2 regions of the Ensifer sp. 38_S197 genome follow, and region 2 is predicted to be linked to the other one. Evidence: predicted binding sites of a transcription regulator. Region 2 holds the regulator's gene; the other holds the start of a gene.
The links. Region 2 encodes LexA, which represses DNA repair genes until DNA is damaged. Its sites were predicted from a motif close to TGTTCNNNNTGTGTTCNG; they were not measured.

Region 1 (7,806 bases), on a different contig from region 2:
GCGGCAGCCTGGCCGACGACGAATATGACGAGTTCGTCTTCCGCGCATTTCTGACCGAAGGGCTGCCAGTCGGCAAGACACTCTACGTGCCAATCGTACAGGAATGCCCTGATGGCGCGAGCGAGCGTTGGATCGAAATCCCGGCAGAAGGCAAGTCGAGCGACGATCTCGAATATCCGGCACCCGGCATCAAGCTCCTCGAAAAGAAAAGCGGGCACTGATCGGCGCAACACGGGCGGCGAAGGCCGATTGACCGGAGACCACACATGATGGCGCTGGCACCACGAAGCTTCACGCACCTGGCGAGGCTAATGGCAATCGCGCTGTGCGGGGTCCTGATGCAGGCCGCCGTGGTCTTCGCCCACGCATCGCTCAACGCCAGTGAACCGAAGGACGGCGCGGTCGTAGTCACCGCGCCGTCTGTCTATGTGTTGACCTTCAGCGAGCCGGTTTCGCCGTTGTCTCTGAAGCTCGTCAGACCGGATGGGACAGCGATCCCCCTGGAAAGGTTCGAGCTGAAAGATCGAACCGTCGAGATCGCAGCACCGGCTGACCTTGGGCGAGGCACGCATGTGCTTAGCTGGCGTGTGACCTCCGCCGACGGCCATCCGATCGGTGGATCGGTCGTCTTTTCGGTCGGCGCAACGAGCGCCGCGCCGCCCGTGACGGGAGATAAGATCGACTGGGCTGTACGTGCCGGCGTCCTGTTATCGAAACTCGCACTTTATGTGGGCCTGTTCATCGGCGTTGGCGGCGTGTTTTCGCTCTGCTGGTTGCCCCGCGGCACCCGTTCGGGGCGCAAGGTCGTTGCGATCGCGCTCGGTACAGGATTCCTTGGTGCGCTTGCCGCCGTGGGCTTTCAGGGGCTCGATGCGCTCACAGTTCCCCTGACGCACATTGTCGAGCCGGCCGTTTGGTCCACGGCGATGGCAACGAGCTTCGGTGGCACAGTCATAGCGGCGCTCATTGCCTTTGGCGTGGCCGCCGTGGCGCTTAGCGGCAGGGGGCGGTTTGCCTGCCTGTCATCTCTGGCAGCGCTGATCGTGTCATCGGCCGCCTTGTCGCTCAGCGGCCACGCTTCTACGGCCGAGCCGCAATGGCTGATGCGCCCGGCCGTGTTCCTGCACGCCGCCGCGATAAGTCTCTGGGTTGGAGCGCTGGCTCCCCTGGGCCTGGCGTTGCGGCGCGGTGACCCGATGGGCCTCCGGGCGCTGCGTCGGTTCTCGGCGTCCATTCCTTACGTGCTCGTTGTGCTTGTCGCGGCGGGTGTTGTCTTGACCATCGTACAGGTGGAGAAGCCGCGAGCGCTGCTGGAAACCGCCTATGGCCAGGTCTTTATGGTCAAGATGGCATTGCTTGCGGGACTGTTTCTGCTGGCGATCGTCAATCGCTGGCGTCTGACGGAGCCGGTCATGGCCGGCGATGGGGTATCGAAGACGCGGTTGGTCCGCTCGATCGCCGCGGAGATGCTTATCGTTTTCCTGATTTTCGGCGCCGTGTCTTGCTGGCGCTTTACGCCGCCGCCGCGCGTGCTCCTGGCTGTGGCGGCGCAGCCTGCAAGCGTTCATATCCATACTGACAAGGCAATGGCCTTCGTTGAAGTCGCGCCCGGACGAGCGGGCGAGGTCGAGGTATCGATCAACACTCTCAATGGCGAACTTGAACCACTTGCCGCCAAGGAGGTGACGCTTGTGCTGTCCAAACCTGATTCCGGCATCGAGCCGTTCAAGCGCGCAGCCGTGCGGCGCAGCGATGCGGATTGGCGCGTCGAGCACATGAACATCCCGCTGGCAGGCACTTGGCAGGTGCGCGTCGATATTCTGATCAGTGACTTCGAGAAGGTAACGTTGCGCGGCGAGATTAGCATTGGGCCGTGAGCGCGGCGCCCGTCGGCCAACTTCGCGCCATGCCGGCAGAACGAATGTCCGTTAGTATTTTAGAAATATCAAATGTGCATACTGCGCCGCCATGCGCGGTTTCCTCCTGATGGCAATTTTCGCTGGCGGATTGTGGGTGGCTGACACGACCATGTGTAAAGGCCGCTACACCCAGGAGCTTGGGCACGAATTTCAATCCGCGACCAGACGGGCCGAGTATTGGCTGAATGGCAAGTTGAACCTTCTGCGCGCTCGCTTTTAGCCGTCCATTGTCTGCCGGTGTGGAAGGGCTGAGTTTTCAGATGTCCCGAGAGCCGGCGTTTCATCTCGGCAATGACCGAGCGGCGTGGGCCGACGTCTGACGTGTTCACCGTGGATTCGATGCTGCCGTCTGCGGGAGATAGACAGCGACATTCTGACTGTCGCCGGACGCAGCAATCCCCAAGACAGCGAGCAGCATCAAGCCTATTGGCAGTTCGGTCGAAGACCTCCGCGGCTTGTCGTATCTGTGCTTGTGGTTCATTTCGAAGTCCTTGTGTGGTCGCCGTATCCTCAACAGCATCAGAGCCGTTCGAAGGGACTCTTCGGACTGCTCTGATGCTGTCGTGCGCCCATGGTCAGGGCCGAACCGCCATGGGCCTGCAGGGTTATATTAGAACCTGCGATGGTGCTTAATGTTCCCGGCCGAGACCGTCGCCTTGCGACTTGCCGGCGCAGATGAGAACGTTTGGAGAACTTTCCTGTGTGACAGGATCATCTGCCGGTGTATAAGGCCGAATGGTCCAAAGAGCAGGCAGCGCCGATCTTCCGCTTCACGGTGGCCGGGTTCCCCGGTGGCTTGGCGAGCGCATGACGAAACTTGGCGCGATCATCACCCAGGCGATCGTCATCGAATACGGTCGAGATGAATTTCTTCGCCGGCTGGCGCATCCGTTCTGGTTTCAGTCTTTCGGATGCGTCATGGGCATGGACTGGCACTCTTCCGGCATCACCACCAGCGTCATCGGCGCCCTGAAGCGTGGTTTGTCGCCTCTGTCAGGCGAACTCGGCATTCATGTCTGCGGCGGGCGAGGGCGGAATTCTCGGGAGACGCCCGGCGAGTTGATTGCGATCGGCGAGCGCGTGGGTCTGGACGGAGGTGGCCTTGCGACCACCAGCCGCCTCGTCGCAAAGGTCGACAGTGCGGCGGTGCAGGATGGCTTCGACCTTTATCTGCACGGTTTTATCCTCACGGATGACGGCAAATGGGTCGTCGTGCAACAGGGCATGAATGGCGAAAAGCGGCAGGCCCGGCGCTACCACTGGCTGTCGGAGGGCATCACCAGCTTCGTGGATTCGCCTCATACGGCGATCGAGGGTGCGCGACAGGGCGAGATCGTCAATCTTGCCGACCGCCGTGCCGCGGCCTCGCGCAACAGCCAGCTCGATCTGCTGGCTTCGCTCGGACCGGATCGGATTGTCCGGGAGGTCGTGGCTATCGAGCCCGGGCGCGAGGCCAGGCAAACCGCGCAGCCGATGCTGCCGCATCTGATCATGCCTGCCCATCACGACGTGCGTCAGGAAGACGTCAACATGAAACGTCTGCACGCCACGCTCGCGGCGGCTGCGGACCGCGGTCCAGAGGATTTCGAACATCTCCTGCTGGTGCCGGGCGTTGGGGCGCGGACCGTCAAGGCGCTGGCGATGGTGGCCGAAGTCGTGCACGGTGCACCATGCCGGTTTGCCGATCCGGCGCGCTTCTCGCTTGCCCATGGAGGCAAGGATCGCCACCCATTTCCGGTGCCCCTGAAAGTCTATGACGAGACGATCCGGGTGATGAAGTCGGCCGTGTCGAAGGCGAAGCTCGGTCGCGACGAAGAGATGCAGGTTCTCAAACGTCTGGACGATCAGGCTCGCCAGCTCGAGAAATATGTGACCGGCCCGGATCTCAAGGAAATCGTGGCCGGCGAGTTTCGCCAATCGCAAGAGTTCGGCGGCCGCAGTGTATTTGGCTGGGAAGGACCGGCAGGACCATTGGACGACGCGGCTCGGTTGCCCCGTCTGGGTCGCCGCGACCGGTAGACGGCTCTCGTGTGGCAGCAAGGCATTGCAGCGAATCTCTTTCTTTGATCTCTTCGAGAAGTTCTCGCCGGAACTCAAACCTCCTCCCAAGGGTTGGAAGGAAGCCTGCGAGGGCGAGCCAGCAGAATCCACGCCAAGAGGAGTCTCGCGATGGAAGAACTGCAGAGCATCACGGTATCTGAGGAACGGCTCGAGGATTGCCGCGACGTCGTTGAGCTTGATCTTCAGCTTTTGATCCGCGAAACGATCGACTCCGGGTTTTCGGTGGAGGAGGTGTTGATCGCGATCAGTGAACTGGTGGCGGAAGATTTCGCCAGCGCCGTCAAGGTCGCCAGCGTCCACTAAGAAGCGCATTGCTGCCCGAAACGGAGCATCTGGTCCCGCAGTGAAGGCTCGGCGACACGCTTTGCCGCTTCCCGATAGTCGAACCAGGCCAGCTTTCGCTCCCCCTTCTCGGGGAATTTCCGGCGCATGCGCCCGACTTCGAGCAGGTGGAGCTGAACCCTGCAGGAAATCTTGAGCCCGTGGTCCAGTCGCTTTTTGTAGAAGTAGTGGCCGAACGGGAACCTCTGGCAAGTGCCTTTGACGCCTGCCTCCTCATAGGCCTCTCTCGCCGCCACCTCGTGCGCGCGCCTTCCCTTCATCGGCCAGCCCTTCGGAATGACCCAGCGGCCGGTGTCCCGGCTGGTGATGAGAAGGATTTCCAGGGCGTTGTCTTTACGGCGATAACACAGGGCCGCGTATTGCATGCGTGGCGGCCGGCGAAGCATCAACTGCACGTCAGAGGCAATTTGATGTAGAAAATTCACAGAAACGCTATCTCCTTTGTTGCCCTCCGCGGCAGGCGGGCTTTCCGTCTGCCACTCGAAGATAGGGGATAACAACCAGATAGCCGGTTCTGTTCCGCCAACACATTACGCGAAAGTGGAACGCGGGACGGAAGACTGGCAGATTCAAAGCGTTGACAGGATCCGGTTGCTGAGCGATCCCCGATAGGTCTTCTTGATCTCGACCTTGTTTTCCAGTGAATCCAAGATCTCGTCGCAGAAATCAATGTCGTGGAGCTCGCGGATGGTCTGGAGGCCGCCAGGCGTGAATACGTTGATTTCGAGAAGCTTGTCGCCGACGATATCAAGACCGACCAGGAACATGCCGTCCTCAACCAGTTTCGGGCGTAGTGTTTCGGCGATCGCCAGCATCTCTTTCGTAACGTTGGCTGCCTTTGGAGTGCCGCTGGCGTGGATGTTGGACCGGACGTCTCCCTTGGGCGGCACGCGTTTGAACGCAGCATAGACGTCGCCCCTCTGGAGTGGTCGTCCGTTCATCAGGAACAACCGCGTATCACCTTCCGATGCTTTCGGAAGGTAGCCTTGCACGATCAGGTAGCCGACGACGCCGACGGCATCGACAATTTGAGTAAGATTGCCTTCCGTGCTGGTCGCCACCCTGAAAACATTTCTACCACCCGATCCCTGCAACGGTTTGATGATCACACCCTCCGAGTGCGCGTCGATGAACGCGCGAATTTCATCGATGTCCTTGGAGATCAGAGTTGTCGGGCGAACGGACACCGGGAAATCCTGAAAATAGAGCTTGTCTTGTGCCAATGCCAAGCCGCAGGGATCGTTGACGACGATCGTACCGCGCTCTGTGGCGAGACGACCGAAATTCGCCCCGGCGTACGATGCCCAAGGACGGCTATCCGCATCCTCCGACGGGTCGTTGCGCAGAAACAGAACATCCACGTCTTCAATATTGACGACGGTCCTGTCTCCGTCCGTGAGGGCGCGCAAAAGCGTCTCCGGTTTCTTTGGTCGTGTTCCGACGAAACCGGCCGCCCGTATCATCAACGTATCGTCCGGGCGCAGGATAAAATCACCGGGCGTGACATATAGGACCTCATGCCCGCGGGCGAGCGCGGCAAGCGCCAACGCGGTGGTCGTATAGGCTGGCTCTTCGGTTTCGAGTGCGTTGACAAGGAGGGCGATTCGCATTGGGGCTCCTAGCTTCGGATGGAGGAATTTGGTCCCGGTCGCACCAGCGCCTGATGCACCGCACATGACTGAAGAAATAGAGCGGGACGACACTGCACCAAGACAACCTGCTCCTACGTATCGCGCCAGGCAGCTAGCGGCGTTTTCTTTGCGGTGCCGTTGTCGATGGTGAGGACGCTGTCGAAGAAATCGGCGTCACCGTCTGATTGGATCGACGAGGTATCATGCATGATGGCGATTACCGTCGCCTCTGGGCAATGATCCTTGATCGACTGATGAAATGCCTGAACCGCCTGGCTATCCAGGGCGCTGGTTGCCTCGTCGAGGAAGAGCAGGCCCGGCCTTAACAAGACGATTTTCGCCAGGACGAGTTTCTGCTTCTCGCCTCCGGAAAGAAGTTTGTCCCAGGTCTGCCCATCGCGACCGTCTTCCGAAAGCTCGGAGGCAAATTCTTCGAGCCCGGCCTCTTCCAACGCCGCCACGACAGCGGCGTCGGTATGGGTCTCAGCCTCATCCGGCAAACAAACGAGGTCCTTCAGGCAAACGCCCTGGAGCTTGACGTCCTGGGCAACGTAGAGGCTTCTTACCGTCTCCGGCATCGTGATCGTGCCGCGGCCATGCGCCCAAAGACCGTTTATCGCTTTGAGCAGCGACGTCTTGCCACTTCCGGATTCACCAACCACCAACGTCCACTCTCCCGGAAGGAAATGCAGCTTGTCGGCAATCAGAAAAGGGTTGTCGTCGCCGGTATGCAGGAGCTCGACCGCATGGATGGTCAGGCCCCGCCCGGGATCCTGGGTCTCGTATTCGAACACCGAAGGGCCACTACGAGCATAGTAGTCCTGTGGCTGCTGCACGGCTTCTATCGCTTGCGCAAGTTCGGTGATCCGGCGTGCATCGGCCCTTAGCGTCGCGATGTCGGGCATCGCGTGGATGAACCACGAGCATTCGTTGATGAGCGCCGTCGCCAGCTCGGCGCCGGTGACATAGTCCTGCAGGCTGATCGTTTTATCGACGTAGGGGAGCAGCCCTGGTGCGTAGGCGACAATGCGTGAGCCGATGAAATTGTGCACTAGTTCGAAACCCATGAACCCGGCGGTCACGCGATTGAGGCTTGCCCAGGTGCGATCAATCTCGCGATATCGGCGCCGGTTGACTGTCTTCTGGGCCGGTTCGCCCTTAATGACCGCAACATGAAAACTGCGGTGCAACAATTGGTTCAATTCGCTGCGATAACTGCCTTCCGCCGATTGGATGCGTATCGACAGACCCTGCAGGACACTCCCGAGCTTGGCTGCGAGGTACGTATTCAGCGGCACGTAGATCGCGATTGCCAGCAGTGTCAAACAGGCGCTGCCGTAGCTGCCCAGAAGATCAAGCCCTCTGACGGTGCTCGACGTCTCGATCAGTTTTAGCCCGACGAATCCAAGCGATAGAACGACGCCGGCTATGCCCACGCCCAGGCCGATTGCACCGCCCGTCATGCCCTTTATGGCTTCCTGTATCCTCTGATCGATGTTGTCGGGCGATGAAGCCTCCGCCTCGCTTGCCGCGCCAAACCCGTTTTGCAGGAGGTGGAAATGGGTATGGTTGGAGTCGAGCAGCGCCTGGTTGAAGCGATCGTCCAGCCATTGGCGCCATTTCCGGTGGAGTGTGGTCGTAAAGAAGTGACGGACCGCAGTGAAGCCTGCGTCCCTGGTGATGGCGATCGCGGCAAGCGTGGCTGCGGTGGTCAGGAGCGACCAGGGCGTCGTCGGCACGGTAGGATGGTGAAAATTAGCGATCCGATTGACGAGTTCGCCGGAGGTCAAAGCGAACCATACGCTTGCCTGAGCCGACAAGCCGGTGAGCAGCAGGATAAGAAGCGTTAAGCC
Region 2 (7,806 bases):
TCCCTTGCCGGAGCGGTAGCTCTGCGCCAGGAAGCTTTCCGCCTGTTCATGGCCGAATAGCCGATTGTTCTCGGCGGGCGCGATGGCGCCATCCAGGACGCCGGCTCTTTCCGCGCTCATGACACGACTTCCTCGGTCGCAGCGTCGGCGCCGTTACCGTGCGGCAGCAGCGACTCCACGAGCGAAAGCACCTCGGCGGCGATGGCCTCGACGGGTTGCGTCGCGTCGACCACCCGGCATCGCTCGGCATCGCGCCTGGCGATATCGAGAAAGGCCTCCCGCCGTTTTTCGTGCGTCTCCAGTTGCTCCTTCTCGAAACGGTCGGGATTGTCGTCGCCGGCGCGCCGCTGCGCCCGTTCGAGGCCGATGCTGGCCGGCAGATCGAAAATCACGGTCAGATCCGGCACGACGCCGTTGATCGCCACGCGCTCGAGGCTTTCGACGAAGCTTTGTTCGAGATTGCCGGTGATCCCTTGATAGACGCGCGAGGAATCCATGAAGCGGTCGCAAAGCACGATCGTGCCCTGTTCGAGCGCCGGGCGGATGACCTCTTCGACGTGGTCGCTGCGGGCCGCGGCAAAGAGAATCGCTTCCATCTTAACCCCGAAGGCCTCCGCCGCCCCCGAAAGCAGCACGTGGCGGACCGCTTCGGCGCCGGGCGATCCCCCAGGCTCGCGCGTCGTCAGCACCTCGTAGCCGTGAGCGCGCAGGGATTCGGCCAGAAGGCGGAGCTGCGTCGACTTGCCGGCACCCTCCCCGCCCTCGAATGTTACGAACAGACCTTTTTTCAGCGACACCATGCTTTCCCATATCGGCATGCGACCCCGGTCATGATGATTGGGTCGAATCGACCCAATCATCATGACCGGTTCTCATAAGTTAGACCGGGATGCGGGCGGAAAACCGCACACGCTTTTCCTCATCCCGCTCCGGCCCTGTTTAGCCGATTGGTCCGCGGTGCGAAACCGTCAGGCGGCGATGAATTGGCAGGAACAGGCTCACCGCAGATAGGGCGACTAAATCCAGAAGAACAGCAGCTCCTGCAGCGCATCGAGAGCGCGGCTGGTCAACGTGCCCTGCCCCACGGCGCTGGCGGTCTTGACCGGCACTTCGCGCAGCAGTTTCTCGCCATTCCACAATTTGACGACGCCGACCTCCGTTCCAGCCGCCACCGGTGCACGCAAGGGCCACCTATAGACGATCCGTGCCGTCAGCCGTTCCGGGTTGTCGACTGGTAACAGCACGTCGACGGGACCGCCCGCCACCAGGGGGACGTGAGACGCATCGCCGCCATAGACGGCCGCTTCGCCAATCGCTTCCCCATCGGCAAAAATCCGCTTCTTCTCGAAGGCGGTCATCGCCCAATCGAGCACCCTGCGGCTCTCCTCGATGCGCTCCTTGTCGGTTTCGAGACCGCCCATGGCGAGATAGACCCGGCGGCCGCCGCGCTGCAGCGAGGCGGCCAGGGAGAAACCGAAGCCTTCGGCAAAACCGGTCGCCAGTCCGTCCACACCGATATTGGCCGAGATCAGCGGGTTCTTGTTGCGTTGCAGGATCTTGTTCCACTCAAACTCCGGCTGCGAATAGAGCCGGTAGAGATCCGGATGGGCCTCATGGAGATGCCGCATGAGCGTTACCAGTTCGCTCATCGTGATCTGGTTGCCGGGATCAGGCAGCCCCGTGGCGTTGCGGAACGTCGCAACCGGCATGCCGAGCTCGCGAGCGCGCGCCGTCATGCGCTCGGCAAAAGCGGCCTCGTTGCCGGTCATGCCCTCGGCAAGGATGATGCAGGCATCATTGGCAAGCTGCACCGCCACGCCTTGCAACAGGTCGGCGACGCGGATGCGGGATTTCAATGCGGCAAACATCGTCGAGGTGCCGGCCGGGGCACCACCGGTACGCCAGGCATGCTCGGACACCTCGAAGGTGGTTTCGGCGGAAAGTTCGCCCTTGCCGAGAGCCTCAGCCACGACTTCCATCGTCATCAATTTGGCGAGTGATGCCGGCGGAATCGGCTGGTTTTCGGCACGCGAGAAGAGCACGGTGCCGGTTTCGGCATCGACCAGCAGGATCTGCTTTGCCTTGGTATCGAAGGCAGGCGTCGGCGTCTGCGCAAGTACGGCGCCAGCAAACAACACACCACCGAAAAACACCGCCGAAAACATCTTCATGCGCATGGGAAACTCCCGTTTCCCCTTGGCCATAGCAGCGTGGTCATTTTGGCACAACGCCGCTTACGGTTGTCGGACAGAACCGCTTGCTTTCTGGTGCTTCGCGTAATCGACAATCACCTGGGGGGTAAGCTGCTTCTTGTCTGCCATGATCGCTTCAAACGGCGACTCGGCGTCGCTGACGCGAACTTCGTAATAGGCTGCCGCGTAGGCCGCGTTGCCGTCGGGCATCGGGATGAATTCCGGCCGCTCGCGCGGGATCGGGCCGATCTCCGGGAGCATCACGAACTCATTCAGCGACTGCGGCTGGGCGAACTGCGGCACAGGCGCGGCAAGTGCCGTCACCGGTTCGCCGACGTCGAGCGAAGCCTTTGCGGGAACGGTGAGCGTGCCAAGGCTCTGATTGCGGAACGGCTCGTTCGATGCGACCATCACACCGGTCGCGATCTGGCCCTCCGGCATCACGCTCGGGCCACGTTCGCCCTTCTGGACATAAGAAGCCATCAGATAGGGCATGTCGTTGCCTTCGAGCGGCGCGCGGCCGACATATTGTACGCGCACCTGCGCGCTGCCCTTGCGCTTGATGTCGAGCATATCGGCGGTCTTCGAGGAGACATCGATGATGCGGCCATATTCATAGGGGCCACGGTCGTTGACGCGCACGATCACCGACGCGCCGTTTTCCATGTTGGTGACGCGCGCATAGCTCGGCAGAGGGAACGTCGGATGGGCGGCCGACAGATGCGCCTTGTCGTAGACCTCGCCGTTGGCAGTCAGCCGGCCGTGAAATGCCGAGCCGTACCAGGAAGCGACACCGGTCTTGTTGTAGCCGAAGTCTTCCTTCGGCTGATACCATTTGCCCTTGACCTGATAGGCCTTGCCGACCTGGTAACGTCCGCCGCCCTTCGGAATATTGTTTCCGTTGGCAACGCGCGGGCTCGCCTTCACACCATAAACGGATTCGGCGAAGTATTCCTTGCTGCGCGACTTGGACTTCTTGATGCTCGACGTGGATCCGCAGGCCGCAAGCGTTACGCACAGCATGGGGACCGCCGCAAGGCGCAATCCCTTGACCAGATATGCCGCATTTTTACTGGATGTCATCTGTCCCACAACATCGATCGAATAAGCCGTACTCGAAACCTTCCGCTCATGCCCCCAGCGGAAATCTCGGCGTCCCGAAACGGAACAGTCGATGAACCATGACAGCAACAAGGCAAAAATGCGAACTCATCCACAGATCAGCGCGGGATTTCATGCGTTATGGTTTACAGATGGTTGCCGGCGCAGCAGGCCTGCGCCCTCAGGCACGGCCACCGAGAAAATCTTTCGGCGATGCATGTTAAATCTTGCAAAGCGACAGGGCTTCGCGCAATAACGCCGTGCCCGGTAGGCCATTAGCGCCAACTTCAGGCAAGGACAGGTGGCCGAGTGGTTTAAGGCTCTGGTCTTGAAAACCAGCGTACGGGAGACCGTACCGTGGGTTCGAATCCCACCCTGTCCGCCATTCCCACTGAAAATGCGCTGGCGCCGGCATCGTTGTCGCAGCACTCACTATAGTGAGCGCCGCTGCTGCAAAGACGTGCCGATCCTCGATATCAGCCACGCCCGCACCGATCCCGACACGGCAACTTCCGTTCTCCGCCTTTCTGCATCGGCTGCATGACGTAAAACAGTCACAGCTTACACTCAAAGAGCTGTTGAACACGTCAGCGTGATTGCCAGGCTTGCTGGACTCCGGAACGAAAGCGCGGTTCACATCGTTAACCGACCCGTAGTCCCACCCTTGCATCAAAGTGGACGATCACCGTGCTTGCCGCCCTGCTCCTCGCTTCGATAGTCGCATCGCCCAATATGCCTGACGTCAAGCTCAGCGCCGCCACGGTTGACGAACTGCAGACCGATTTCGAATCCGCCGTTCCCTGCCATCAGATCGACGGACGCAAAGTGTGGAAGGGCGCGATCGCGTTCTACATCCAGTCGTTCGTCTATGACGGCGACACCCCTGTCGCGACCGATGCGGCGGACGCCGTGCTTCCCGAAGACAACACCCCCGAGACGGTGAGGGAATTCGAAGACGCCTGCTCGACCACGCAGCCGGCCTAAAGCGCCGTGCGTTCCGATGAACGCACCAAGGTCGCTCTAGCACCCTTGTTTCCGGGGCACCTTTCCGCTGCAACGATTCCACTTGAACGCATCCCCTGGCCTGCTCCACGACAACGCTCACGAATCGTTCGAATCAAACCCACGGCCTCGCGATGTGCCACGCCGCGGGCCCCATTTCGCACGTATTCATCGCCCAAACCCGCTTTGCTCCCGTAAAAGTGACCGATCGACAGGCGCAGACGCGCCAATTGCCTGAATTCACGGAATTTTAGGCACTTGCAGAACACATATGGAACAGATAGTGTCTGTTCTTGATTTGTTTCACGCCTCTGGAGCGACGTGCCATGCTGACCCGCAAGCAACAGGAATTGCTTCTGTTCATTCACGAACGCATGAAGGAGTCGGGTGTACCGCCGTCATTCGATGAAATGAAGGATGCGCTCGACCTGGCGTCGAAATCCGGCATTCACCGCTTGATCACGGCGCTCGAAGAACGCGGGTTCATTCGCCGTCTGCCAAACCGGGCCCGTGCGCTCGAGGTCATCAAGCTTCCGGAAGCCTACGCATCCAGCCAGCAGCAGCCGCGCCGCGGTTTCTCGCCGAGCGTGATCGAGGGCAGCCTCGGCAAACCGGCTGCACCTCCTCCAGCCGCGCTGCCGAAGCCGGCGCCAATGGCCGAAAATAGTTCGGTTTCAGTGCCTGTGATGGGCCGCATCGCTGCCGGTGTGCCGATCTCGGCTATCCAGAACAACACGCATGACATCACCGTTCCGCTCGACATGATCGGCAACGGCGAACACTACGCCCTCGAAGTCAAGGGCGACTCGATGATCGAAGCCGGCATCTTCGACGGCGACACGGTGATCATCCGCAATAGCAACACGGCCAATCCCGGCGATATTATCGTGGCGCTCGTGGACGACGAGGAAGCGACGCTGAAGCGCTTCCGACGCAAGGGCGCATCGATTGCGCTCGAAGCCGCAAATCCCGCCTACGAGACACGGATTTTCGGGCCCGATCGGGTGAAAATCCAGGGCAAGCTCGTCGGACTGATCCGCCGCTACCACTGACCTCCGGACAAAATCTGATGTTTGACAGGGCCTCGCCGCTGTAAGCAGCGGCGAGGCCCTTTGTCTGTTTGCGACGATCTGACGTCGCGCCGCTTATTCGTGGATCGTGTATTCGCCGAGTTCGCAGAGGTCCTGGGTATCTTCGGTCGTATCGAGGCCAGAGCCTTCTTCGAACTCGAAGCGCATGTCGTACTTGCAGACATCCCGGCCGTCGGCGATGGTGATCTCCATGTCTTCTCCGGGGTTCAGCACCTGCCGGCCGAAAACATCGTCCTCCCACTCGTTGACGCCTACGGGCGACGTGTAAAAGTTCGTCAGTACCGCGCTCGTGTTGTTCTTCAGTTTGAAAACCAGGTCCTCTGCCCGCGCCTCGATAGCGGTCGCAGCAAAGAGGGCCAGTCCCGTCAGGACAAGTTTCGCTTTCATAAATGCCATTGCCTCCGTTTGATGATGACGGACGCTACCGATGCGGCTGATGCCAGCGGAGTCATCGTTCCCCCTCTACCGATTTCACCGAAGCGATAAGATCCGAACGAGACCTAGAAAACGTGGCTTGCGCGGGCGTGTGGAGGCAAAGCAACAATCATGCAATCGCTCTGCCCTGAGGCAGAACGTCTGTTCACACGAGAATGAGGTGAGAGTTTTTGGAGGCCTCGCCCGGAATTGAACCGGGGTACAAGGATTTGCAGTCCTCTGCGTCACCACTCCGCCACGAGGCCTCACAGCTCGGATAACCGAGCGTTGGCGCGGATTTAGAATGATTGCAGAAAAACCGCAAGAGGCATTTTCCGAAAAACGCGCCGTCGATTTGCAAGATAGATACTTTCCACAGAGCGATCGCGAAGCTCCGCCGATCGCATCCCGGATTGGCTTCAGCACCAGGGCGTCGCGTGCCCCGTCCATGGCCGCACCAGCCCTTCGTTGACGAGCACGCGCCCGATGGACTGGTCGCCGCGGGTGATCAGCCGCAGCTTTTCACCGGACTTGGCATCCGGACGGCCGCTCGCCGCTTCCAGCTTGAAGTCACCCGCATTCAGCAGTTCGCGCAGGCGCTGCTTGGCGTAAAAGCCGCGCGAACGCTCCTTGTCGCAGCTCGCCTGGCGGATGCGCGGTGCGTCGACGTCTGCCACGCGGATCGTTTCGCCACGGTACAGGAAGGTGGCACCGTCGATCACGCAATTGTCGTTGCGAATCCCGCAGAAATAAAACTGATCCGTGCGGATTGATGCCGTCTTCACTTCCTCGTTCGGCCGCATTTCAGGTGTCGGCGCCTTTGCACCGACGTCAACGGACGGCACCGGCGTGGCAAGCGCGACTCTCGTCACCGGATTCGGTTTCTGCCTCTCGACTTGCTGGGCGGGACGCTCGTCCGTTTTCTGAGCGGCGCGAACGGGCTTCGGCTTCGATTCGTGGCGCGATGTGAAGGCCAGCACGTCCGATGCCACCGGCCAGTGTTTCAATTCGGCGCGGTGATCATAGGCGACCACGCCGCCAATGGTCAGCGCCGCAGCCAGATACCACGGTGCCATTCCACCTTGTTTACCCCTGCTCCGACCGGAATTCCGGCTTCGACGTTTCGTAGTGGCTTTGGCCATGCGTCCCCATCCTGATTCGCGACCGCATTATGCGTTTGATGGGTTGCCGAAAAGTTTTCGGCGCCCTCCCTCAACAAGGGGCTCGCTGGTTCGGTGGGAATCAAATGGTGGAGAAGCGGGAAGCGCTCAGGCTGGTTGCGATCCAGATCGATCAAATGTTTCGCGATCTATCGAAAAAGTGGGCGGCAGCTCTTGGGTCACGAGCCGTTGGAGGAATTCGCGCGTCCGCGCCAGCGTGCCCACCAGACAGCCAAGCGACGGCGGCGGCGGCGAACGGACGGGATATCGTGCGAAAGAACGATGAGGCCCAGCGGTATCATCCAGAAGCCGAGCACCGGCAGAAAGCCGAGAAAGCCGCAGAACACCAGCAGCGAGCCCAGCAGGATACGCAGCAGCGGCGATTGCGGCAGCGTGATGCGCCATTTGCCGAGCACGATCTGGCGCGTCTGCGGATCAATCCCGAAGTGCGTCTGCTTCCTGTTTTTATTCATCATTCGCTATCCGGCGTCTTTTCCCACAATTGGGGGCTTCTCCACAGCCTCGCAACCGAACTTGTCATTTTTTTTGAAAAAACCGCTTGGCAAATCAGAAAAGCATGCGTATTAGCAGCCTCACTTCTGAAGCGCACAGCGAAACAGCGGCGCGGATGATCCCTGGTAGCTCAGCGGTAGAGCACTCGACTGTTAATCGATAGGTCGCCGGTTCGAATCCGGCCCGGGGAGCCAGTTTCAAAGAGAGCCATTTGCAGAAATGCGAATGGCTCTTTTTCATTTTGCACCTATGTTCCCCGGGTGATCAATCCCATTCTAGACGGTACCTATGACAAAGGCGGCGCCGATCATCGTGTGGTTCCGCAAGGATCCG

Region 1: the regulator LexA is predicted to act here: its motif matches at 2,597-2,614, upstream of AC1Z3V_RS02190 (DUF763 domain-containing protein).

Annotation. Positions count from the first base shown of each region.
Region 1 is NZ_JBXOVZ010000001.1:494,201-502,006, reverse strand. Features, by position in the region: gene AC1Z3V_RS02200 (YcnI family copper-binding membrane protein) at 1-221, shown strand, start outside; gene AC1Z3V_RS02195 (copper resistance CopC/CopD family protein) at 267-1,877, shown strand; gene AC1Z3V_RS02190 (DUF763 domain-containing protein) at 2,655-3,938, shown strand; gene AC1Z3V_RS02185 (hypothetical protein) at 4,089-4,283, shown strand; gene AC1Z3V_RS02180 (NUDIX hydrolase) at 4,280-4,747, opposite strand; gene AC1Z3V_RS02175 (glutathione synthetase) at 4,892-5,932, opposite strand; gene AC1Z3V_RS02170 (ABC transporter ATP-binding protein/permease) at 6,046-7,806, opposite strand, start outside.
Region 2 is NZ_JBXOVZ010000002.1:2,696,574-2,704,379, reverse strand. Features, by position in the region: gene AC1Z3V_RS26210 (DNA polymerase III subunit delta') at 1-120, opposite strand, end outside; gene tmk (dTMP kinase) at 117-800, opposite strand; gene AC1Z3V_RS26200 (D-alanyl-D-alanine carboxypeptidase family protein) at 1,017-2,177, opposite strand; gene AC1Z3V_RS26195 (septal ring lytic transglycosylase RlpA family protein) at 2,235-3,275, opposite strand; tRNA gene AC1Z3V_RS26190 (tRNA-Ser) at 3,589-3,678, shown strand; gene AC1Z3V_RS26185 (hypothetical protein) at 3,981-4,277, shown strand; gene lexA (transcriptional repressor LexA) at 4,622-5,347, shown strand; gene AC1Z3V_RS26175 (hypothetical protein) at 5,441-5,773, opposite strand; tRNA gene AC1Z3V_RS26170 (tRNA-Cys) at 5,993-6,066, opposite strand; gene AC1Z3V_RS26165 (thermonuclease family protein) at 6,220-6,876, opposite strand; gene AC1Z3V_RS26160 (hypothetical protein) at 7,140-7,433, opposite strand; tRNA gene AC1Z3V_RS26155 (tRNA-Asn) at 7,593-7,667, shown strand; gene AC1Z3V_RS26150 (cryptochrome/photolyase family protein) at 7,762-7,806, shown strand, end outside.